3 regions of the Actinoplanes sp. 13 genome follow, and region 1 is predicted to be linked to each of the others. Evidence: riboswitches for the same ligand, from Rfam matches in the RefSeq annotation. Region 1 holds a riboswitch; each other region holds the start of a gene.
What was found. A riboswitch is a leader RNA that binds a small molecule or an ion and turns the genes downstream of it on or off. The one in region 1 is predicted to bind cyclic di-AMP.
Positions count from the first base shown of each region.

Region 1 (7,564 bases):
TCAGGTCCGGCTCGCGGTCGACGCGACCGAGCACATCCCGCTGCGCGTGGACGTGTACGCGAAGAACACCACGAAGCCGGCTTTCCGGGTGGCGTTCGAGCAGATCAGCTTCACCGTTCCGGACGCCGAGCAGTTCGCGTTCAACCCGCCGCCGGGCGCGAAGGTCGAAGAGGCCGGCCAGGTGCTGGGTGGCGACGAGGCCAAGCCGGGTGCGGTCAAGCCGGGTAAGCCCGGGGCGGTCGAGCCGGGCCGGGCGAAGGACGAGGCCGAGGCGCGCAAGGCTCTCGGTGAGCAGGGCGAGCCGAAGGTCATCGGCAAGGGCTGGACGTCGATCGTCACGGCGCAGCTGCCGAAGCAGGAGCAGAAGCCGACCGAGTCCGAGGACGCACAGGTCCAGGGCTTCCTCGACACGATGCCGCGGGTCAGCGGCGAGTGGGGCAGCGGCCGGCTGCTCAGCGGTGCGCTCTTCAGCGTGCTGCTGACCGACGACGGCCGGGTGTTCGCCGGGGCGGTCACGCCGAAGGCGCTGTACGCGGTCGCCTGATCCATCGTTCCCCGAAGAGCCTCGCCGCCTCGTGCGGCGGGGCTCTTCGCCTTTCCCGCTCGCCGGCTGGTCCGCGACGCCCCAACCTCTGTGTGAAGTTCGGGTGCGATTCGCACCCGAACTTCACACACCCGGGCTGCCCCGCGGGCGGGAGAGCTGTCCCGCGGCGCGCGCAACAGCGCGGGCAGCCGGCCGGGATCGGGCGGGCTCAGGTCACAACGCCGGCAGCCGGCTGGAATCGGGCGGGCTTAGGTCACAACGCCGGCAGCCGGCCGGGATCGGGCGGGCTCAGGTCAACAACGCCGGCAGCCGGCTGGAACCGGGCGGGCTGAGGTCAGGGGCGGTCGGCTCGGCCGGTCAGCAGGAGCACGGTCAGGGTCGCGAAGGACAGGGCGAGCAGCGCCGGGTGGGGTGTCAGCGCGTAGAGAAGGATGCAATTGACGGTCGCGGTGGCGGAGAGCAGGCCCGCGAGGACGGCGTGACGGGTTCGGGCCGGGAGCAGGCGGAGGCAGCGCCACGGGAGGCGGCCAGCTGGGATCAGCACCCGGGCGGCGAAGAGGATCAGCACGACGGCCACGGTGGCCGCGGCGGCGCGGGCCATGATCAGCATGGCGGGCCAGGCGACGGCGGCCGCTGCGAGGACACCGGTCAGGAGCAGGCCGGCGGCCAGGCCGCGGCGGAAACCGCCCAGCAGGCCGCGGATCGGCCACGTCATGGCGGTGGTGTCGAGGCGCGCGGGGTGGTCGGCGGCCAGCCCGCGCAGGCCGTCCATGGCCGAGCGGACGTGCAGGCGCTCGGCGTCGAGCAGCGAGATCAGCCAGCGGCCGTCGGGGTTCTCGGGGTCACGGGCGAGGGCGGCGCGGGTTGCCGCACGGGCGGCTTCGCGGCGGCCGGCGTGCCGTTCCACGTCGGCGAGGGTGAGCAGGTCGGTGACCGAATCCGGGGCGAGGGCGAGAGCGCGACGGGCGGCGTCGCGGGCCCGGCCGAAGTCGCGGCGCAAGGTGAGAGCGCGGGCCAGCACGCGGTGGGCCGGCGGATGCCCCGGGTCGAGGCGGACAGCCTCCTCGGCTTCGGCGACGGCGTCGGCGAGGGCATCGGCGGCGGTCCCGGCAGCGGTGGCGGTCCCGGTGACGGTGGCGAACTCGGCGGCGGTCCCCGGCATCCGGGTGCCGGTCTCCGGTGACAGGGGCGACATCAGGCACTCGGCGCGTTCGATGTGGGTGATGGCCAGGTGCGGGCCGGCAGCCACCGCGGCTCCGGCGGCGGCCAGGGCGTCGGCGCGGCGACCCTGGAGGCGGAGCAGCCCGGCCAGCAGGGCGAGCAGCTCGGGGTCGGCGGGCACGTCGATCAGGCCGGCCCGGACCGCTTCTTCGGCCTCGCGGAGCCGGCCCACACCGGCGAGGAGCCGGGCCCGGGACGCTGGATTCACCACGTCACGCCGGCGGGCCGGGTGCGGGCATCACATCGGCGGGCGGGGCGGGTATCACCGCACCTTGCGTTTCTTCAGGTAGGCGGCCAGGTCGTCGTACTCGCCGCTCTCGTTCGCGAACATGGCGACGTTGCGGGCGGTGGCGAACCAGGCGTCGGTGGAGGGGCGCACCTCACGGGCGGCGGTCAGCATGTCGGACTGGTTGATCATGCGGATGTCGCCGGTGGTGATGGAGTCGCGCATCGCGTACTCGGCGGCGGTCTCGCAGAGGTGCGCGAGGTCGGCGCCGGAGAAGTGCTCGGTGGCGGCGGCCACCTGGGCCAGGTCGATGCCGGCGACCGGGCGGTCGCGCAGGTGGTACTCCAGGATCGCGGCGCGGGCGGTGGCGTCGGGAGGAAGGACCAGCAGCGTACGGTCCAGGCGCCCGGGACGGCGCAGGGCCGCGTCGACGTCCCACGGCGCGTTGGTGGCGGCCAGCACGAAGACGCCGTCGTTGCCGCCCTCGACGCCGTCCAGCTCGGTGAGCAGCTGGTTGACCACGGTGCGCATGGACGACTGGAGCTGGCTGCGCTTGTGGCCGAGGGCGTCGATCTCGTCGAGGAACAGGACGCAGGGCGCGTGGCCGCGGGCCGACTCGAACAGGTCGTGCAGGTTGCGCTCGGAGGAGCCGATCCACATGTTCAGCACGTCGGTGATGCTCAGCGAGATGAACGAGGCGCCCATCTCGCCGGCCACCGCGCGGGCCAGGAAGGTCTTGCCGCACCCGGGCGGGCCGTAGAGCAGCAGGCCGCCGCGGAGGCTCTTGCCGAACAGCGTGCGCAGTTTCGGGTTGCGCAGCGGGCCGAGGAAGGAGACCTCCAGGCGCTTCTTCACGTCGGCCATGCCCCCGACGTCGGCGAGGGTGATCGTCGAGCTCTCCACGTCGAACATCCGGTCGGCGTTGCTGCGGACCGGGTCGGGCTCACCGTCGGCGGTGGCGAACCGGGGCGGGACGACGTCGCCGAACTGCTCCTCCAGGGCCGCCCAGTCGAACCCGCCGGGCGGCGGGGCGGAAGCGGGCGGCAGGGCGGCAGCGGGCGGCGGGGCGGCAGCGGCGGGCGGCGCGGTGGGGGCGACCGGCGGCGGAACGGGAGCAGCGGGCGGCGGCGGAGTGGGATCGGCGGGCCGGGCGGCCGGGCCGAGAGCGCGCGCCATCAGCTGCTGGGCGGTGCTGTTGCCGGGTTCCCGGGCGAGAATCTGGGCGGCGTGAGCGATCGCCTCGGCGCCCCGGCCCGCGGCCACCAGCATCTCGGCCAGGTGCAGCCGCAGCGGAAGGTCGTCGGGGCGGGCCCGCACCGCGGCGGTGAGGCTGTCGATCAAGGCGTCGCTCATGGAAGGCGATTATGCCCCGGCCCGGGAGCGGGATGCGCCTGACGGCCCGGTGCGGGCATGGATGGCCGCGACCTTCCCCGGGACGGAACGCGTGGCGCGTACCAGAAAAGACGAAACGGCCGCGGCCCGAAAGCGACCGCGACCGTTTGCAGCAGGCTTGATCAGCCTGGTCGGCGATAGCCGGCGATCGGGCCCCGGTCGATCGACGCCATCCGCACGTGGTCTCCCGTGTGCGGGGCGTGCACCACCTTGCCGCCGCCGATGTAGAGGGCGACGTGATGCAGGTCCGAGTAGTAGAAGACCAGGTCACCCGGTTTCAACTCGGCTCTGCTGACCGACCTCGTCGAGCCCCACTGGGCTTTCGTGTAGTGCTCGAGGTGGACGCCGACCGATCCCCACGCCTCCTGTGTCAGGCCCGAACAGTCGTAGCTGTTCGGTCCGTTGGAGCCGAAGACGTAGGGCTTGCCGATCAGGTCGCACGCCTTCTGGGCCGCGCGACCGCCCTTGTCGTTGGTGTACGTCACCGGGCAGGGCCCGGTGCGCAGCGGCCCGTCGTCGACGTCCGCGGTGCCGTACGCCCGGATCCGCAGCTTCTGCAGGTCGTCGATCTCGCCTTCGATCGTCTTCTTCCGCGACGCCAGGTCGGTGTCGCGGACGGCGATCTCGGACTCGAGCTGGTCGACCTTCGCCTTGTCGGCGGCGTACTTGTCACGCAGCCGCGCCACGTCGGCGATGGACTGCTTCTGGTTGAACGCCAGCTGGTCGAGGAGGGTGAGCCTCTCGGCCAGGCCGGTCGGTGAACCGCTCATCAGCATCGCGTTGAGCGTGCTCGGCGGACCCTGCATGTAGGCGTCGACCGCGAGGCCACGGACCTCGACCATCGCGGCGTCCACCTGGGCCTGCAGCGGCGCCAGGGTCTTCTCCAGCTGCCTCTGCTGCTTGCGCAGCTTGATCAGCTTGCCGTGCACGTCGTTGTACTGCTCGATGACGGGTTCGAGCTTGTTCCACTCCTCGTCGATCTGCTTCTCGACACTGGAGGGCGTGGGCTCGGCGTGGGCCGCGGCCGGTCCGGTGAGGACGAGCCCGGCGGCGGCCACGACGCAGGCGAGCCCGCGCAGCAGACGTTTCACGTAGGTGCGTTGTCCTTTCTTCCTGCTCAGCCGCCGACCGGGTTAGCTGACGGGTTCGGGCGGGAAGGACACCCGGCCGTTTGCACGGCTTCACCCCGGTTACCTGGGTCCCCGACATGCGTGTCGCATTTAGGCGGTGGTCCGTCAGATCGGCCGGGTTGGACGACGGGGGGCTGCCGGACCGGGCACCACCGTACTCGGATCATGGGTGTGACTGGAAGCGCGGGATCACCTGATCGGCCACGCATTGAGGGCCGCGTCCAGCCAGGGCACCACGAGGATCACGGTGGGTAACACCAGCAGTCCGGCTGCGGCACCGGCGCCGGCCACCGTGAGCAGGGTGGACGTGTGCGCCGGGCCGTCCAGGCGGGCCAGGCGCCGCCGCCGGGACTCCCCCGCCGGGTCCGCGGTGACCCCCTCGGTCAGCGGGACGGCGTCGGCCAGGCGGGACAACGCGGCCCGCAGCGGCTGGGGCCCGGTGCGGCGCCGCGCGGCGTCGTCGGCCACCATCTCCAGCAGCAGGTGTACGGCGTCCAGCGGCTTCTTGCTCCGCAGATGCCGAGGGACCGCCTGGTAGAAGGCGGTGAACGACTCCATCACCAACTCGTGGTGGTGCCGCAGGTGGGCCCGCTCGTGGGCCAGGACCGCGTCGATCTGCGCGGCGTCGAGGACCCGTAGGACGCCGTCGCTGAGCACGACGCGCGGGGACCGGCCGGGCACGCAGTAGGCCAGCGGGAGCGGGCCGTCGAGGACGCGCACCTCGTCCTGGCGCTCCATCCGGTCGAGCAGGTCGACCAGCGTGCGGTGCCGGGCGCGCCGGGCCCGGGCCCGGTAGCTGACCTTGCCGAGCGAGATCAGCAGCCGGATCACGATGATGGCGGCCACCGCGAGGGAGAACAGGAGTGCGGCCACCGTCTCCGGGTGCCGGGCGCCGGCTGCCCGGGTGAGCTCCTCGGGAGCGGCGAGCACGACGCCGAGGGCACAGAGCACCGCGGTCAGGGTGAGCGACTGCCAGAGCAGCACCGCGGCGACCGGGGCGCGGTCGGGCCAGCGGGCGCTCGCCAGGATGCCGGGCACCACCAGGGAGAGGGTGAGCCCCAGCGCGCCGAGCAGGAGGGCGGTCACCTCTCGGTGGTGCGCTTCATCGCCGCTTCGATCGCTTCCGGGGGCAGCTGCCCGAGGAAGTAGGCCAGGGCGGCGTCCTGGTCGGGGCTGGCGCTGAGCGCGTCCAGCATCAAACCGGCGGTCATCTCCTCGCGGGTCTGCGCCGGGGCGTACCGGTATGCCCGGTCGGCTTTCTGCTGCAGGACCAGGCCCTTCTTGGCGAGCCGGTCGAGGACGGTCATCACGGTCGTGTACGCCAGGTCGCGGTCCCGGCTGAGCAGCTCGTGCACCTGCCGGACGGTGAGCGGCTCGCGCGCGTCCCACAACTTCGTCATGACCTCGCGTTCGAGGTCCCCCATCGCCATGTGTCCCATCCTACTGCACCGTGTCGTACTACACGACGTAGTATCTACTACGAGACGTCGTAGGGGGCTGTCATGGATGTGCTCGACCTGACGCGACTGCAGTTCGCGGTCGTGACGATCTACCACTACCTGTTCGTGCCGGTGTCGATCGCCCTGGCCTGCACGGCCGCGGGACTGCACCTGGCCTGGATGCGGACCGGGCGGGAACGCCTCCTGCTGCTGACGAAGTTCGTCGGCAAGCTGCTGATCGTCACGTTCGCGGTGGGCGTGGTGACCGGGCTCGTGCAGGAATTCCAGTTCGGCCTGGGGTGGAGCGCGTTCGCCCGGTTCTACGGCGACGTGTTCGGGCCGACCCTCGCCATCGAGGGGATGCTCGCGTTCTTCCTGGAGGCGACGTTCCTGGCGCTGTGGTACTTCGGCTGGGACCGGCTGCCGCGCCGGCTGCACGCGGCCACCATCGTGGTGGTGGCGGTGGGGACGCTGCTCTCGGCGTACATCATCCTGGCGGCCAACTCCTTCATGCAGAACCCGGTGGCGTACGCGCTGGACCCGGACACCGGGCGGGCCCACCTGACAAGCTTCACCGGCCTGATGACCAACGAGGTCGTGCTCGCCGCGTTCCCGCACACCATCGGCGGGGCCGCGATGGCCGGCGGCGGGCTGCTGATGGCCATCGGGATCTGGCGGGTCGCCGCCGACCCGGCGTTCCGGACGCTGTCCCGGATCGGGGCGTGGACCATGCTGATCGGCGGCGCGGTCACCGCGATCAGCGGCGACCACCTCGGCAAGGTGATGACCTCGGTGCAGCCGATGAAGATGGCCGCGGCCGAGGCGCTCTACGAGACCACCACCGGCGCGCCGTTCTCGATCTTCGCGATCGGGTCGCTCGGGCAGGACCGGCCGTTCTTCACCATCGAGATCCCCGGACTGCTGTCGTTCCTGGGCACCGGGTCGTTCGGCGGGACGGTGCAGGGCATCGACGACCTGCAGGCGGAGTACCAGGCGCTGTACGGCGCCGGCGACTACGTGCCGATGATCCCGGTGGCGTTCTGGACCTTCCGCCTGATGATCGGGGTCGGCGTGCTCGGGATGATCCTGGCGGCCTTCCACCTGTGGTCGTCCGGGCGCGCCTTCCGGGTCCCGCTCATCTCCCGGCTGCTCCCCCGTTTCCTGCGGCCCGGACAGGGGACGCCGGGGTGGCTCCGGCGGTTCGCCCTGCTGGCCCCGGCGCTGCCGGCCGCGGCCAACACGTTCGGGTGGATCTTCACGGAGACCGCGCGGCAGCCCTGGCTGGCGTTCGGGATCTCGAAGACGGCGGACGGGATCTCGCCGGGACTGACGTCGGCGGAGGTGATCGTGTCGCTGGCCGGATTCACGCTGATCTACGGGCTGCTGGCGGTGGCGTGGTGCCGGCTGGTGCTGTTCCTGTCCCGCAAGCCGCTCGACCCGCCGTCCTCGCCCACGACCGACGCCGGCGCCGACGCCGCCGAGCCGGTTCCGGCCTACTAGGAGACCTGCTGTGATCACCTTCTGGTTCGTGGTCCTCGTGCTGGCCTGGGTGCTCTACTTCGTCCTCGAGGGATTCGACTTCGGGGTCGGGATGCTGAACCCGGTGCTCGGC
Region 1 covers NZ_JBVYOQ010000009.1:103,384-110,947, forward strand. Annotated here, with positions in the region: gene AC0NH5_RS20050 (LolA family protein) at 1-544, shown strand, start outside; gene AC0NH5_RS20055 (hypothetical protein) at 879-1,973, opposite strand; gene AC0NH5_RS20060 (ATP-binding protein) at 2,028-3,344, opposite strand; gene AC0NH5_RS20065 (C40 family peptidase) at 3,506-4,474, opposite strand; cyclic di-AMP (ydaO/yuaA leader) riboswitch at 4,491-4,620, opposite strand; gene AC0NH5_RS20070 (M56 family metallopeptidase) at 4,703-5,599, opposite strand; gene AC0NH5_RS20075 (BlaI/MecI/CopY family transcriptional regulator) at 5,596-5,943, opposite strand; gene AC0NH5_RS20080 (cytochrome ubiquinol oxidase subunit I) at 6,016-7,452, shown strand; gene cydB (cytochrome d ubiquinol oxidase subunit II) at 7,463-7,564, shown strand, end outside.

Region 2 (7,564 bases), on a different contig from region 1:
CTCGACGGTGCTCGACCGCCTGTTCACCCGCAGCCGGCAGGAACTCGCGCGCGAACGGGTTCACACCCTGCTCATGCTCGCGTTGCACCAACTAGGGCGGACGGTGGAGGCCCTGGACGTCGCCCGCCGCTATCAGAGTCACCTGGCTGAGCACCACGGGCTGGACCCCGGGTGCGACTTCACGGAACTCCAGCGGTCGATGCTGCGCGGCGGCTCCGCGGGTCTCGCCAGCCCCGCCGGCCCCGCCGGCCCCGCGGGGCTCGCCCGCCCTGCCAAGCCCGCCGGGCCCGCCGGCCTCGCCCGCCTCATGCCTGCCGAGTCGGAGAGCTTGTTGCGCCGGTTTCTCGACGAGTCGCCGGTCTCGCCAGAGGTGATCACCGAGCTGGCGGAGGCCTGTGACCACCTCCCCGGCGCCCTGCACCTGGCCGGCATCACCCTCGCCGGCTGCCGGGACGACGAGATCACCCGCTACATCCAGGGCGTCCACCTGGGCAAACGCTTCGCATCGGCCGTGAGTGAAGGGACGGATTCGTGAACTTATCGCCGGACTCGGTGCTGCCGGAACTGCGGGCGACCTGGTGGGAGACCGGGCTGAAGGCCCGAGCCGACGCCGGCGTGATCGGAGCCGTCACCGAGCTGCCCGGGCTGGTCGGCGAGGCGCTGCGCACAGCGTGGCGAGCCGACCGCGTGCGCACCATGGTCATCGCGCTGGCGGCGATGGGCGGCGGGGTGATGGCCACGTTCGGTCTGCTGGCCACGCAACGGATACTGGTGCAGCTGTTCGCCGCCGGGCCGACACCTCAGCGGGTCACCGCGGCGCTGCCCGCTCTGGCCGTACTCGCCCTGGCCATCGCCGCACGCGCCGCGATGGGGATCGCCACCGGATACGCGACCAACGGGCTGACCCCGAGGGTGAACCGGGAGGTCGAGCGACGCCTCTTCGAGGTCACCACGGCGGTGCGCCTGGAGGCGTTCGACGCCGACGCGTTCGCCGACGACATGGAACGCGCCGCCCGAGGCTCCGAAGCCGCAAACGACCTGGTCCAGGATGCGATCAACATGTTCGCCGGCCTGGTCGGCGTCGTGGCCGTCGCCGTGGCGATCGTCGTCATCCACCCACTTCTGCTCGTCGCCCTGCTCATCGCTGCGCTGCCGAAGGCCTGGGCATCCCTGGCCGCCGGCCACGAACAATTCCGGACCTACCTCGCCGGTTCGGTGCGCCGCCGCCGACTGTGGGTCCTGCAGCGCCTGATGGCCGAGCGCGAGTCGGCGCTGGAGCTGCGCTCCTACGGCCTGCGCCGGTTCCTGTTCCACCAGTTCGACCAAGTGATGGGCGCCGAGACAACCATCCAGCTGAGTCTGGCCCGCCGGGTCACCACCATCACGAGCATCGGCGCCGCGGTCAGCGGCCTTGCCACCGGCGGGGTCTACGTCCTGCTCGCATACCTCCTGGTACAGGGCCGCATCCCACTGGCCGCCGCGGCTACCTGTGTCATCGCCATCCAGGCGGCTCAGCGCGCCCTGACCGCCATCACCCTGCAGATCGACCGGATCTACGCCAACGGCCAGTTCTTCCACGGATACACCAGCTTCATGAGCCGCACCGCCCCCTACCTGCCCGAACCCGGCGCCGGGTGCGGCACCCCGCCCACTCTCCAGGAACTCACCGTTCGCAAGCTCTCACTCTGGTATCCGGACCGCACTGCCCCCGCCGTGAACCACGTGAACCTGACCATCCATGCCGGACAGACAGTGGCCTTCGTCGGCGAGAACGGCTCGGGCAAGACCACGCTGGCCGCCCTGATCGCCGCTCTCCGCACCCCTACCGACGGCACAGTCGAATGGAATGGCGTCCCCCTGCAGGACTGGGACAACGAGGCGCTACGCTCCCGAATCGCGGTGGTCACCCAGGAGTACCACAAATGGCCCCTCACCGCCGCCACGAACATCGCCATCGGCGACGCCGCCAGCGATCCCACCCCCGAGCGCATCGAGGCCGCCGCAACACTGGCCGTCGCCAACGACATGATCAAAGCCTTACCGTACGGCTACGACACGCTGCTCGACCGCACCTTCGCCCAGGGCCAGGACCTCTCCGGCGGCCAGTGGCAACGGATAACCGCCGCCCGAGGCTTCTTCCGAGACGCGGAGTTGCTCATCATGGACGAGCCGTCCTCGGCCCTCGACCCGCGGGCCGAGAACGCCCTCTTCCAGGCCATCCAGGACCGGCAGGGCCACAAGACCACCATCCTCATCACACATCGCCTGGCCAACGTCCGCCACGCAGACCGGATCTTCGTCCTGCGTGAGGGCAGCCTGGTCGAGTTCGGCAGCCACGAAGACCTCATGACTGCCGGCGGCCACTACGCCGAACTGTTCCACCTGCAGGCCGCCGGTTATCACAAATAGTCTTAATCGAGTCCAACTCGGCGCAGCTCAAACCAGGGTGAATATGAAATACCCTAAAGCGAACTTATGACCCTTTCAGGCTTCTACGGGTCCAGCCGTTGCGGCTTACCGTCGTAGTCGAGGATGTCGTCGGCCGGGACGTGCCGCGGCGGTGACGGTCGCAGCGCGAGGGTGGCATGGAGCTGCCCGAGCCGCACAGTGGTGTCGAGGAATTCCCACCCGGTTCGGTCCACGTCACCGGCATTCCCGATGTCGACGCGGAGGTCGGCGTACAGCTGCTCAGCTTCTGCAACGAGTTCCTCTGCGCGTATGGCGTGCTGCTCCGGCGTCATGCTGTCATGATTCCACCTCGGTCCGACATGCGCGGTCCGCTCGGTCACTGCGGTCCTTATCGATGACGGGTCGTACCCGGAGATTGGTCAGAATGCATATCGCCATGCCGGGGTGAGCCGTCTCAGAACTCACATCGGCCTGGAAATCCACGGGGTCGTGGCTGGGGGATGCGTGGTCACTTGCGGTCAGCAGTGGGCACGCATGGCGTGGCCGCGCCGGCTAGCCGTCGGCGTGCTCCCGATGCGCTCCGCCAGCCTGGCATGCGGCGTGACGCCGCTGGTGACGGCGTTTGGGCACGCGTGGGTACCGGTGGTCACCCGTGGTCAACGGTGGGCACGCTATCCTGAGCCTCGCGCCCTCGTAGCTCAGGGGATAGAGCAACGGTTTCCTAAACCGTGTGTCGCAGGTTCGATTCCTGCCGGGGGCACCCAGGTCACAGCCTTGATCGGCTCGTCTGAGCCGGTCGCGTGGTTCGGTTCGTGGCACGAACCGGTTGCCGTCAACGTCATGGCAGGTGGGTCCCGTGCCGCGGGCCGTGACCGTGGCCGCATCGAGAAGCTTCCCAGCGGCTCCCTACGGGGGAAGGTGCACTCGGGCACCGATCCGCTGACCGGACGCCGGCACGACCTGACCGAGACGATCCCTGCCGGGCCGACGGCGGCCCGCGACGCGCAGAAGGCGCTGACGCGTCTGCTGAATCAGCGTGAGGAGCAGAGAACCCGAAGACCCGGGCGACGGTCCACCAGCTCATGGACCGGTACCTAGAACTCGTGAAGATCGGCGACACGACTCGGCAGGGGTCAAGCCCTTACTCGCCCACGCGGGCGGCTACTTACCTCTGAGCCGGTACCCGCTTCTTATCTGCACCGTTCGTCGCCGCTCGGATTGTTGCTGTCCGGAGCCGCATCGAGATTCGTGTTAGGCGCCCGGACACTGAATCGAGGACCCACCATCATTCAACACTGTGTCGGGGATCCAGCCACGCTTGGCCGGAGAACCGACCACGACAACGTAGGTCCACGTTTTGCCGCTCGGGTTGTCGTAGTCATGAGCCCAGCAGTGATAGTCGAGGTTGAAGCTGCGTTGGAGCCAAGAATTCTGCGCGCAGCGGGTGCTGGAGCCGACGTACGTCCAGACGTCGGAGTAGTTGTGGTTGTAGTGGTTACCGCTGGTATCGAGGTCCGGCGGAGCGGCTCGCCCGCAGCTCCAGTACGCTGAGGCCGGCGCTGGGGCAGCGAACGCGCCGAACGCGGCGGCTGCGAGCGCTGTGGCGATGGCGAGAGGCCGGGATACCCTTTTAGTCACGTTCTCTCCTTTGGGGACGGACATAGAGAGTTTTCGACGCCGGAAACCGATCTTGCATCGACGCTTGACCCTATCGATATCTATGGTTGCCGTAAAGGTGAAGTTGATGTCGAAGCATTACCCGACCGCGTCCGACTGAGAGTCTCTTGCGGATGGGACCTTGCCTGCGTCCCGGTACCAGCCCTGGTCTTCGGAGCTCTGCGGCTCGTCACCACCGGGCGGCGCCTGACGCCCCGGCCGCTCGGCTTTGTCCGTTCCGGGCCTCGGGCGGCGGCGGCCGCAGAATTCGCAGCGGACCGAACGGACTTGCACTGGCCGTACCAGGAGAAGTTTTAGCTGAAGGCCTCGCGGCAGTGGCGGAGGAAAGCCGCCAGCGCCGGGCTGCCGCGGTCCTGCCACACGAGGGCCAGCAGCGCCGGGATCTCGATGTCGTCGATCGGGACGGTTACCAGGTCGGGGTAGGCCGCCGCCATCGATTCGCTGAGTACCGCAACGCCCAGGCCGCGCCGGGCCAGGCCGGCGACAGTGTCCGGTGAGGTGGCCACGAGGGCGACCGCCGGATTGATGTCGAGCGCGGCGCGGGCCTGGTCGAGAACGTTGCGGATGCCGGTTCCCACGGGCAAAGAAATGATGGGGTACGCGGAGAGCCCAGTCACCGCCAATCGCCCCCGGCGCGCCGCCTCGGTGTCTGGTGGAGTGAGGGCGACCAGGCGTTCTGTGGCGATCACCTGGGCCGCCAGATGCTCCGGGGGCTTACCGGCGAGGCCAACCAGAGCGATGTCGAGATTTCCGGAGCGCACCCCGGCGACCAGGGTGTCGGAGTTCGCCTCCTCCAGTTCAAGTTCGATGTCGGGGTGGTCCCGGTGGAAGGCGGCGAGCGCGTCGAAGAGGGGTGCCACCTCGCAGCCGATCACCATGCCGATCGTGAGACGGCCGCGGATCAGGCCGTTGACGTCGTCGATCGCGTCGCGGAGGTCGGCGGCGGCGTCGAGGGCGGCGCGCGCGTGACGGAGAGCGACCTCGCCGGCCTGGGTGAGTCTCGCGGTGCGGCCGCTGCGGTCGAAGAGGCGGGTGCCGAGCTCGTGTTCCAGGGCTTTGATCTGGGCGCTCACCCCGGACTGGGTGATGTGCACGCGCTCGGCGGCGCGGGTGAAGTTGGCCGTCTCGGCGACTGCGATGAAGTATTCCAACTGTCGCAGATCCATGAGCGAAGATTGTAGATGCCATGAGAACTATGCGTTGGACTTCTCACTGCGCCGACGGCAGGGTGGAGACATGACCGATCGTGATGTGGCGAAGCAACCTGAGGATCTGACCCGGCTGTTCGTGGAGCGTGCGAACGCGAAAGACGCCGAGGGTCTCGCCCTTCTCTACGAGGAGGACGCCGTGATGGCCTTTCCGCCGGGCAGTCAGACGCGAGGGCGTCAGGCCATCCGGGAGCTGTGGGATGAGCTGCTGCCGAAGATGCCGCAGCTTGAGCCGGAGGATCCGCTGCCCACGCTGATCAGCGGTGACCTGGCGTTGACGTCCACGCCGCCGAAGGACGGGTCGGGGGCGCGGGCCCAGGTGGCGCGACGCCAGCCGGACGGGAGCTGGCTGCGGGTGCTCGATCAGCCGGAGTTCGTCCAGCCGCAGCGGTGATGCGGCAGGCGCGCCGGCCTGCGGGGTGGGACGACGCCCCGCAGGCCGACCCGAAGTCAGAGAGAAATCCGCTGACCTGCGTACAGACGATGCGGACTGTCCAGCACACCCTGATTCGCCCGGTACAGGGCACGCCAGCCCCCGGGAACGTCATACCGGTTGGCGATGCCCGCGAGGGTGTCGCCGGGGCGCACCACGTGAACGCGGGTGTTGCCGCTCGCGGTGGGTGACGACCGCCGCACGGTGGACGCACGCTGCGGCTTGTATGCGTGGCGTTTCCCGCAGTGCGGCCAGGCGCCGATGCCCTGGCCGCGCAGTACGCGTTCGGCGATCGTGATCTGTTCGGCCCTGGTGGCCAGATTGGCGGTCCTCGCGTACTGCGTGCCTCCGTAAGCTCGCCACGTTCCGCGACTGAACTGGAGGCCACCGTAATAGCCGTTGCCGGTGTTGATTCTCCAGTTCCCACCGGACTCGCAGTGGGCGATCGCGTCCCAGTTGACGCTGAAACGCGGGGACGGTGTGGCGGCGGCGGGGGCTTCGAGCATCACGACGGCTCCAGCCCCGGCAAGCCCGACGGCAACGACGCCGAGGGCATGACGAACCCGCTTTTTGATCTGCATCATGAACTTGTCCTCCACGCCTGCGAGGTCAGCTGTCGGGTTCGGGCAGAGGTGCCCGGCCGCGAGGACGCGGCTTCACCCCGAGGCGCATCAGCGCCGAGGAACTCTTGGGTCCCCCGCTCCATGCCTTGTGTTTTCTCTCGACCGTGGTCGGCGGCTGGACTCGGCGTTCCGGCCACGGTGTCCGCCACTGCGGACTGCCTACGGTGGTCACCGGCCGACGACGCCGGCCAAGCCTTTACACGGGGATAGGTGACCTTGTGATCCCAAATTAACGGCTCAAATCCCCTCTTGTGGGTCTAACTCGGCAAACTTTAGAGCTACCCGCGAGTAGGGGTGACGGTGCACAATCGGCATTCATGAGCGATCAACAGCGTGACCTCGACGTCATCGTCTACGGCGCCTCGGGTTTCGTGGGTGTCCTTACGGCACGGCACCTCGCCGCCCACGCCCCGGCCAGCGTCCGGATCGCGCTGGCAGGGCGCTCAGCCGAGAAGCTCGAGGCGGTTCGCTCACGCCTCGGTGTGGACTGGCCGATCATCGTGGCGGATGCTGGCGACGTGGATGCGCTGGCCACGATGGCCGGCCGCACGCGGGTGGTCATCACCACTGTCGGCCCTTACGCGAAGTACGGCCGGACTCTGGCGCACGCCTGCGCCGAAGCGGGCACCGACTACGTGGACCTGACCGGCGAGGTCCTGTTCGCACGGAACAGCATCGACGAGAACCATGAGATCGCGAAGCGCACCGGGGCACGGATCGTGCATTCGTGCGGTTTCGATTCGATCCCGTCCGACATCGGGGTGTACGTGCTGCATCAGCAGGTGCAGGCCGAGAACGCGGGGGAACTGACGGACACCACGCTGGTGGTGACGAGCATGCGGGGAGGGGTGAGCGGCGGCACGATCGACTCGATGCGCCACCAGGTCGACGTCATGAAGAAGGACCAGCGACTGCGCAAGATCGGCGCCAGCCCGTACTCGCTGAGTCCCGACCGGGCCACGGAACCGGATCTGGGCCGGCAGCCGGACATGCTGACTCTCGCCCCGTCCGAGGTGGATCCGAGCGTGCGCGGGCACCTCGCGCCGTTCGTCATGGCGTCCTACAACACCCGTGTGGTGCGGCGCAGCAACGCCCTGCAGGGCTGGGCGTACGGCCGCCGGTTCCGCTACCGCGAGGTGCTGCGGGTCGGCTCCGCGCTCGTCGCCCACGCCACCAAGCTGGCGATGAGCGGCCTGATCCTCGGCTGGGCGCTG
Region 2 covers NZ_JBVYOQ010000016.1:138,132-145,695, forward strand. Annotated here, with positions in the region: gene AC0NH5_RS27560 (BTAD domain-containing putative transcriptional regulator) at 1-535, shown strand, start outside; gene AC0NH5_RS27565 (ABC transporter ATP-binding protein) at 532-2,409, shown strand; gene AC0NH5_RS27570 (hypothetical protein) at 2,493-2,741, opposite strand; tRNA gene AC0NH5_RS27575 (tRNA-Arg) at 3,097-3,169, shown strand; gene AC0NH5_RS27580 (LysR family transcriptional regulator) at 4,380-5,252, opposite strand; gene AC0NH5_RS27585 (YybH family protein) at 5,323-5,688, shown strand; gene AC0NH5_RS27590 (transglycosylase family protein) at 5,745-6,326, opposite strand; cyclic di-AMP (ydaO/yuaA leader) riboswitch at 6,311-6,474, opposite strand; gene AC0NH5_RS27595 (saccharopine dehydrogenase family protein) at 6,668-7,564, shown strand, end outside.
Region 2: it holds a riboswitch for cyclic di-AMP, as region 1 does, so the genes downstream of both, AC0NH5_RS27590 (transglycosylase family protein) here and AC0NH5_RS20065 (C40 family peptidase) in region 1, are expected to answer to the same signal.

Region 3 (7,564 bases), on a different contig from region 1:
CGGCGCTGGCCGAGGTCGCCGAGGTGCTGGCGGGCCGCGAGCCGAAGAAGGTCATCGTGGTCCGCGGCCGCCTGGTGAGCGTCGTCGTCTGACCTTGCGGACGAGACACACGGCCCGTCATGTGGAAACGTGACGGGCCGTGTCCTACGAGCTGACCGCCACCGAGTTCCTGGTCCGCGCCGACATCCTCGCGCCCGGCCTGGTCGAGGGCCTCTACCTGCAAGGATCGGTCGCGCTCGGCGACTACCGGCCGGGCGTCAGCGACATCGACTTCGTCGTGGTCACCGAGGAGCCCGCGGACCCCCGCACTGTCCTGGAGATCCACAGCGGCATGCCCCGCCGGCCGTACTTCGACGGCCTCTACGTCACCTGGGCCGACCTGCTCGCCGACCCCGGCACCGTGCCGCCCGGCCCGGCCGTGCACGAGAACCGGATCGAGCCGTCCTCCCGCTTCGAGCGCAACCTGGTCACCTGGCACGTCCTCGCCCAGAGCGGCGTCGCCGTGCGCGGCCCGGAACGCCCGGAGATCTTCACCGACTGGCCCGCGCTGGCCGACAGCACCCGCGTCAACCTCGAGTCCTACTGGCGCCCGTGGGCGGCCCGGATGCGCCACAGCCCGGCCGGCCTCTCCTCGTGGGCGGTCTCCTGGGGCGTGCTCGGCGTGTCCCGCCTGCGGCACACCCTGGTCACCGAGCGCGTGACCTCCAAGACCGAAAGCGGTCACTACGCGCTGCGCAGCTATCCCGGCTGGGAGCGGATCATCGCCGAGGCGTTGCGGTTGCGCTGCGGCGGCCCAGCCCGATACCGCAACCCGTTCCGGCGCCGCGCCGACCTGCTCGCCTACCTCGACTACGCCCTGGACCCGAACGGCCCACCCGACGCCGAACTGCTCCGCTGACCGATCCAGGCCACCCGACGCCGAACTCTGCCGACCGGTCCGAGCCGTTCGGCGCTGCTTTTTCGACCTTTGTCGTACGCGTAACCGGGGCACCCAAACGCAAGCGGGGCTGCCCGTGGCATCAACGCGACCAGCTGCACCCTCGCGGCCGCAGCGCGTCCGCCAGCTGCACCCTCGCGGCCGCAGCGCGTCCGCCGGGCTGAAGCGGGTCCTCACGCTCACCCCTCCACTGCCTCACCAGCCGGCTCCCGGCGCCCCACTGCAGGGCGCGCCTCAGTGACCGGCCCGGGGGCAGACGGCCGGCTCCCGGAGCTGTGGGCGGTGGCGGTGGCCCGTGGGGCGGTCAGGCGGTGGCGGTGGCCGGCGTGGCGGTGGGGGCCGCGGCGGTGGCGGCGTCGCGGCGGGAGGTGTAGCGCCAGCGGAGGACGATCGCGGTGGAGAGGGCGAAGCCGATGGCGGCCGGGGCGAGCGTGGCCGGGCTCATCTCGCCGGGGGCGGCGACCGCCGCGCCGATCACGGCGTAGGTGACCGTGGACGGGATGGCGGCGATCGTGGTGCCCAGCAGGTAGCGCTTGCGGCAGACGCTGGTGGTGCCGTAGGCGTAGCCGACCAGGCCGAACGGGGCCAGCGGCAGGAAGCGGACCAGCAGCACGGCGGAGAGGCCGCGACGGTTCAGCCAGCCGTCGAGGCGGTCGAGGCGGCTGCCGGCCCGGGCGTTGAGGGCGCCGCGGCCGGCCCAGCGACCGGCGTAATAGGTGGCGGTCGCGGCGATGATGGCGGCTGCCAGGGCGGCGAGCGCGCCGGTGGCGGCGCCCAGGAGCAGGCCGCAGAGCAGGGTGATCGCGGTGCGGGGGACCAGGACCGACAGGAGCAGGCCGCCGACGATCGCGACGGCGGCGGGGGCGCCGGGGCCGAGGTTGTCGACACCGGCGCCGATCTCACGCAGGGGGAGCATGGCGGCGGCGGCCGCGAGCAGGCCCACCACGACGCCGAGCGCGCCGAAGCGGGCGAGGCGCCGCTTCCAGGTGACCGGGGTGGCGTGAGGTGCAGTGGCCTGAGGTGCGGTCTGCGTAACGGCCTGAGGGTCCGCGGAGGAGGTTGCGCCCCGCGGGGCGATCAGGATGTCGGTCATGCAGGCTTACCGCCCCAACTGTCGTCGGTTCAGGTCAGGTCGTGCGGGTCACACCGGGCTCGCCGCGGCGAGTCGTTCGCCCCTCAGCCGGTCCGGCCAGGTGTCGTCCAGGGGCGCAAGCCTATCCGCGCCGGTGGACCATCGCAGTAGCAGATCGGCTATCGCTGGGTTGCGGGCGAGCGCCGGGCCGTGCGAATAGGTGCCGAGGATCTTGCCGTACCACGCGCCCTCGGTCTGGCCGTCGTTGCCGATGCCCGCGGTGACCTTGGCCAGCGGCATCGCGTGCTGGCCGAGATGGGTGCGCCCGCCGTGGTTCTCGAAACCGGTGAGCGGCGGCAGACCGAGCCGGGGGTCGATGTCGCCGCGCAGCTCCCCGACGGCCCGGGTCTCGCCCCGGTCCGAGGAGATGTCCAGCAGACCCAGCCCGGCGACTTTCGCTCCCTTGGCGAAGAACGAGTGACCGAAGAGTTGGTAACCGGCGCAGATCGCCAGGACGGCGGCGCCCTGGTTGACCGCCCGGTGCAGACCGCCGTCGGTGATCAGCCGCTGCGCGGCGAGCGCCTGCGGGCCGTCCTCGCCGCCGCCGATCAGATAGATGTCGGCGGTGGACGGCATCGGCTGGTCGGAGCGGACCTCGTAGGTCTCGACCGGGACGCCGCGGGCGGCCGCCCGGTGCGCCAGGATCAGCAGGTTGCCCCGGTCGCCGTAGGTGGAAAGCAGATCGGGGTAGATCCACACGATCCGAAGGGCCTCAGTTGACACGGTCCAACTCCGCTCGGATGTCCTGGAACGCCGTGTAGTTGGCGATCACTTCGAGGCGGCCGGGCGGTACCGCGCGCAACGCCTCGTCGAAACTGAGTACGTGCCGGAACGGCACCTGGTTCACCTGGAGCCGGACGGCCAGGTCGTACGCACGGTCGCCGGTGATCAGCACCGGGCGGGTGCGCAGCGGGGAGAAGTCGACGTCCCACAGCCACGAGGTGTCCAGGCCGTCGGGGTCGCGGGCGTTGATGGACAGCAGCGTGGGGGCGTGATCGGCCATGTCGAAGGCCTCCAGCCAGCTGGCCGGGTTCTTCGCCAGCAGCAGCCGGATGTTGCGGCCGTCCCGGTCCACCTGCGCGTAGCGACCCGCGATCGACGTCACCTGGGAGAGGCGGGGAAGGGCCTCGATCGGGCGAACCCCGAACTCGGCGGCGACGGCGAGCGCGGTGGCCGCGTTCCCGATGTTGACCTTGCCGGGGAGCTGGAGCTTGACCAGATGCCAGTCGCCGCGCGGGTCGATCACGCCTTCGTCCTCGACCGTCCAGTGCGGCCGGGGGCGGCGCAGCGGGCAGCCGGTGCACCACCAGTCGCCGTTTGCCCGTTCGATCGGGTGGCCGCTCTCCGGGCAGACGAACGAGTCGTCCAGCCAGCGCTGGCCGGCGCTGAACCAGGTGACCTGCGGGCTGCTGCTCGCGGCCCAGACGACCATCGGGTCGTCGGCGTTGGCCACCACCCGGATGTCGGGGTGGTTCGCCAGCGCCACCCGCCACATCTGCGCCATCATCGCCACCTCCTTGGCCCGGTCGAGCTGGTCCCGGGAGAGGTTGAGCAGCGCCACCACCCGCGGATCGGTGGCGTCGATCACCTGGGCGAGATAGTGCTCGTCCACCTCCAGCACGGCGAACGGGGTGTGCCCCTCTTTCGCCAGTGCCGAGGTGTGGCCGGTGGGCATGTTCGCGCCGAAGGAGTTGGTGGCGACCCGGCCCAGATAGCCGACTGCCGCCGCGGCGAACCGGGTCGTGGTGGTCTTGCCGTTGGTGCCGGAGACGAGCGCCACGGCCCGGCCGGAGGCGAGGTGCTTGAGCAGGTCGGGATCGATCTTCAGGCCGATCCAGCCGCCGATCACCGAGCCGTCGCCGCGGCCCGCGGCCCTGGAGAGCGCCGCAGCGGTCTTCGACACGGAGGTCGCGACCTTGGCGATGAGAGGCATCTTCCCGTCCGTCACGCCAGCGAGGGTACCGGAAGCAAAAGTCACGCCACGTTGCCAGACGGTCAAGATCATCGTTCCACGGACGTTTTCGCCGGTCCGGGTGGGCTGGTCACGCTCCCGGTTCTCCCGCGACGTTTTATGTGTTCTGTTTCACCCGTAACCTTAGACGGCGCGTATTCGGTCAGCTCCAGGAGGTAACGGCATTTGTCACGCGGTGGCAACAAACTGGACAGGGGCAGTGTGGCCAATTACCGAGCGTGAGGATGCACACGGTGACGATCATGGCGCGGTTCAGGTAGCAAGGTTGGGCCGGCAGCAACCGCTCGCCGGTCGCGCCGGTTCGGTTCACGCCGAGCCCTGCCCCGAGCTGGACGGCGCGACCACCCGGTACCGAAGACACATGAAGGCATTCGGGGGCAGGGACGGGGGACCCAACAGCGGTCCGTCCCGCGTCACGGCTCCACGTGACGCACCAGGGGGTGACCTTGGGGTGAAGCCGCCTCGGCGGCCGGGCAACCTTCCCGCCCGAACCCGACAGCTAACCTCGCAGGCGTGCCGGAGGGAACTCTCTACCGTGGGCGAACACAGTTCGCGCCGGGGCCGCCGCCTGTCGGCCGGCACCGGCACTGTCGCACTCTCCCTGGGCCTCTGCCTCTGCGCCGGACAGCTGGTGACCACTTCGGCCGCCTCCGCTGCCGGTGTCACCCCGGTCACCGCCGTCTCGGCGGCCGCGGCGACGGTGACGCCCAAGCTGTCCGCGAAGGCCAGCACCCGGAGCGTCAAGTGGGGCTCCACTCTCAAGGTCACCGCCAAGGTCATCGACCCGCGGACCGGCAAGATCGCCAAGGGCACCGTCCGGCTCCAGGGTTACAGCAACGGAGCATGGCGGACCTGGGACACCGAGGCCGTCCGGAACCAGAACGGGACGGTCACGCTCGCCGCCAAGCCGAAGAACACGGCGTGGACCCGTACCGTCTTCACCGGGTCCGGCTTCAAGCAGGTGACCACGACCAAGGTCAAGATCACCGTGAAGGCCAGCGGCGCGAAGATCCTGGCGGAGGCGAAGAGGCACAAGGGCGCTCTGTACCTGTACGGCGCGTCCGGCCCGAGCCGGTTCGACTGCTCGGGTTACACGAAGTACGTCTACAAGAAGGCGGCGGGCAAGTCGCTGCCGCACAAGGCGAACTCGCAGCAGAAGTACGGCAAGGCGGTCGCCAAGAGCAACAAGCGGATCGGTGACCTGATCGTGTTCCGGAACGGGTCGTACGGCTATCACGCCGGGATCTACGCCGGGAACGGGTACATCTACGACTCGCCGCACAGTGGCGCCCGGGTCGGGAAGCACAAGATGTGGAGCAAGAACTACGTCGTGCGGCGTCTCGTCGCCTGACGTGGCACAGCGGCGCAGTAAGTAAGGTGCGATCCTTGCCTCCCGCGGCGGTGTGGTGGCACCGCGCGGGACCGCAGCGCCGCGACAAGTAAGGAACAGACACGCCTGTGGGGTGTGGCCCGGTTCGGGTCACACCCCACAGGCGTTTCCGTTGACGGCCGGCTGCCATGGTTGTTCCGCCGGCTTCCCGGAGCTGTGGGGAGAGATCCGGGCCGCACCGAGAGCCGGCCGGGGTCACTTTTGTCGCGAGCCCGCTCCAATTTGCTCCCCGGGGCGCTCCACATTCCTCCCCGGCCGCCCCCACTTTCCTCCCCGGACGGTCGAAATGGCCGTCGGAGGGCCCTGAAACGGGGACTTTTCGAACCTGCTGAGCCCGATGTCGGAAACCAGACCTCGTGGATCATGCTCTGCCGCTCCACTTCGCCCCACCGCCTGTGAACTGGGGTTTCGTCCGCGAATACGGTTCGTGAGAGCTCGCTTTCGGGTTGCAGGTGGAGGGAAGTGGAGTAGAGTGGGGCGCAGTGGCAGGACCGAGGAATAACACCGAAGCCTGCCGGCCCGAGTTGAGAGGCGGACCGACTCCACCGCGAAGGAGCGGGCGCCACGGCAAGGGGGGTTGGGCCGATGTTCCTCGGCACGCACACCCCGCGCCTGGACGAGAAGGGCCGGCTGATCCTTCCGGCGAAATTCCGTGACGAGCTGGCGGGAGGTGTCGTGATCACCAAAGGACAGGAGCGCTGTCTCTACGTGTTCCCGATGCCGGAGTTCCAGCGGCTCGCCGGTCAGCTGCGGGAGGCGCCGGTGACGAACAAGGCCGCCCGGGCCTACAGCCGGGTGTTCTTCGCCAGCGCGCACGACGAGGTCCCCGACAAGCAGGGCCGGGTCACCATCCCCGCGCATCTGCGGGACTACGCGAGCCTCGGCAGGGACCTCGTGGTGATCGGGGCCAGCACCAGGGTCGAGATCTGGGACAAGCAGTCCTGGGACGACTACCTCTCGGCGAGCGAGGAAGAGTTCGCCGACATCGAGGAGGGGGTGCTGCCCGGCGGACTGTAAGGCGTGGCACCTCGGTGGGCCACCGGCACGGCCCGGACGCCACTGCCGCCGTACTGCGAGATCTCCAGCCGCTCCCGCTCCTGGCGCCTCTTCCCCGGCGCCAGGCGCGTGTTCCGGCCGGTTCTTCCGGCCCGGAACATGAGCGGATGGGGATCTGGCGGTACGGACAGGCGGACCGGGCCGGCTTGGTAACTGAACAGCCGGGTGACATGTGAGCGCGTGGGGCAGTGGGGGTCGACATGGGGGAGCCGCGGGGCGCGCACGTTCCGGTGCTGCTCGAGCGTTGCCTCGAGCTGCTCGGTCCCGCGCTCGAACTGCCGGGTGCGGTCCACGTCGACTTCACGCTCGGGCTGGGCGGGCACGCCGAGGCGGTGCTCGACCGTCATCCGGACGTCGTCCTGATCGGGCTCGACCGGGACACCGAGGCACTGGCGCACGCACGACACCGGCTGGCCCGCTACGAGGGCCGGATCCATCTCGTGCACGCGGTCTATCACGAGCTGCCCCGGGTGCTCGACGAGCTCGACATCCCGGCGATCCACAGCGGACTGTTCGACCTCGGGGTCTCCTCGCTCCAGCTGGACGAGGCGGACCGCGGTTTCGCGTACGCGCAGGACGCTCCGCTCGACATGCGGATGGACCAGTCCCGGGGGATCACCGCCGAGGAGATCGTCAACACGTACGAGCCTGGCGAGCTGGTGCGGATCCTCCGGCAGTACGGCGAGGAGAAGTTCGCGCCGCGGGTCGTCTCGGCGATCGTGCGGGAGCGGGCGAAGGCCCGGATCACGTCCACCGCCCGGCTGGCCGAGCTGGTGAAGGACGCGATCCCCGCCGCCGCGCGCCGAACGGGTGGTAATCCGGCAAAAAGGACGTTTCAGGCACTACGCATTGAGGTGAACGGCGAGCTCGACGTCCTCGAGCAAGCGGTTCCGCATGCTTTGGACGCGTTGGCGCCTCAAGGGCGCCTTGTGGTGATGAGTTATCAATCACTGGAGGACAGGATCGTCAAGCGCGCACTCACCGCGAGGTCGCGCAGTACCGGGCCGATCGACCTGCCGGTCGAGCTTCCCGGGACCGGTCCGACGCTGCGGCTGCTCACCAGGGGGTCCGAGCCGC
Region 3 covers NZ_JBVYOQ010000008.1:250,246-257,809, forward strand. Annotated here, with positions in the region: gene leuS (leucine--tRNA ligase) at 1-92, shown strand, start outside; gene AC0NH5_RS19335 (nucleotidyltransferase domain-containing protein) at 140-898, shown strand; gene AC0NH5_RS19340 (TVP38/TMEM64 family protein) at 1,242-2,030, opposite strand; gene AC0NH5_RS19345 (type 1 glutamine amidotransferase) at 2,079-2,792, opposite strand; gene AC0NH5_RS19350 (MurT ligase domain-containing protein) at 2,782-4,002, opposite strand; cyclic di-AMP (ydaO/yuaA leader) riboswitch at 4,398-4,570, shown strand; gene AC0NH5_RS19355 (C40 family peptidase) at 4,577-5,392, shown strand; gene mraZ (division/cell wall cluster transcriptional repressor MraZ) at 6,017-6,448, shown strand; gene rsmH (16S rRNA (cytosine(1402)-N(4))-methyltransferase RsmH) at 6,688-7,564, shown strand, end outside.
Region 3: it holds a riboswitch for cyclic di-AMP, as region 1 does, so the genes downstream of both, AC0NH5_RS19355 (C40 family peptidase) here and AC0NH5_RS20065 (C40 family peptidase) in region 1, are expected to answer to the same signal.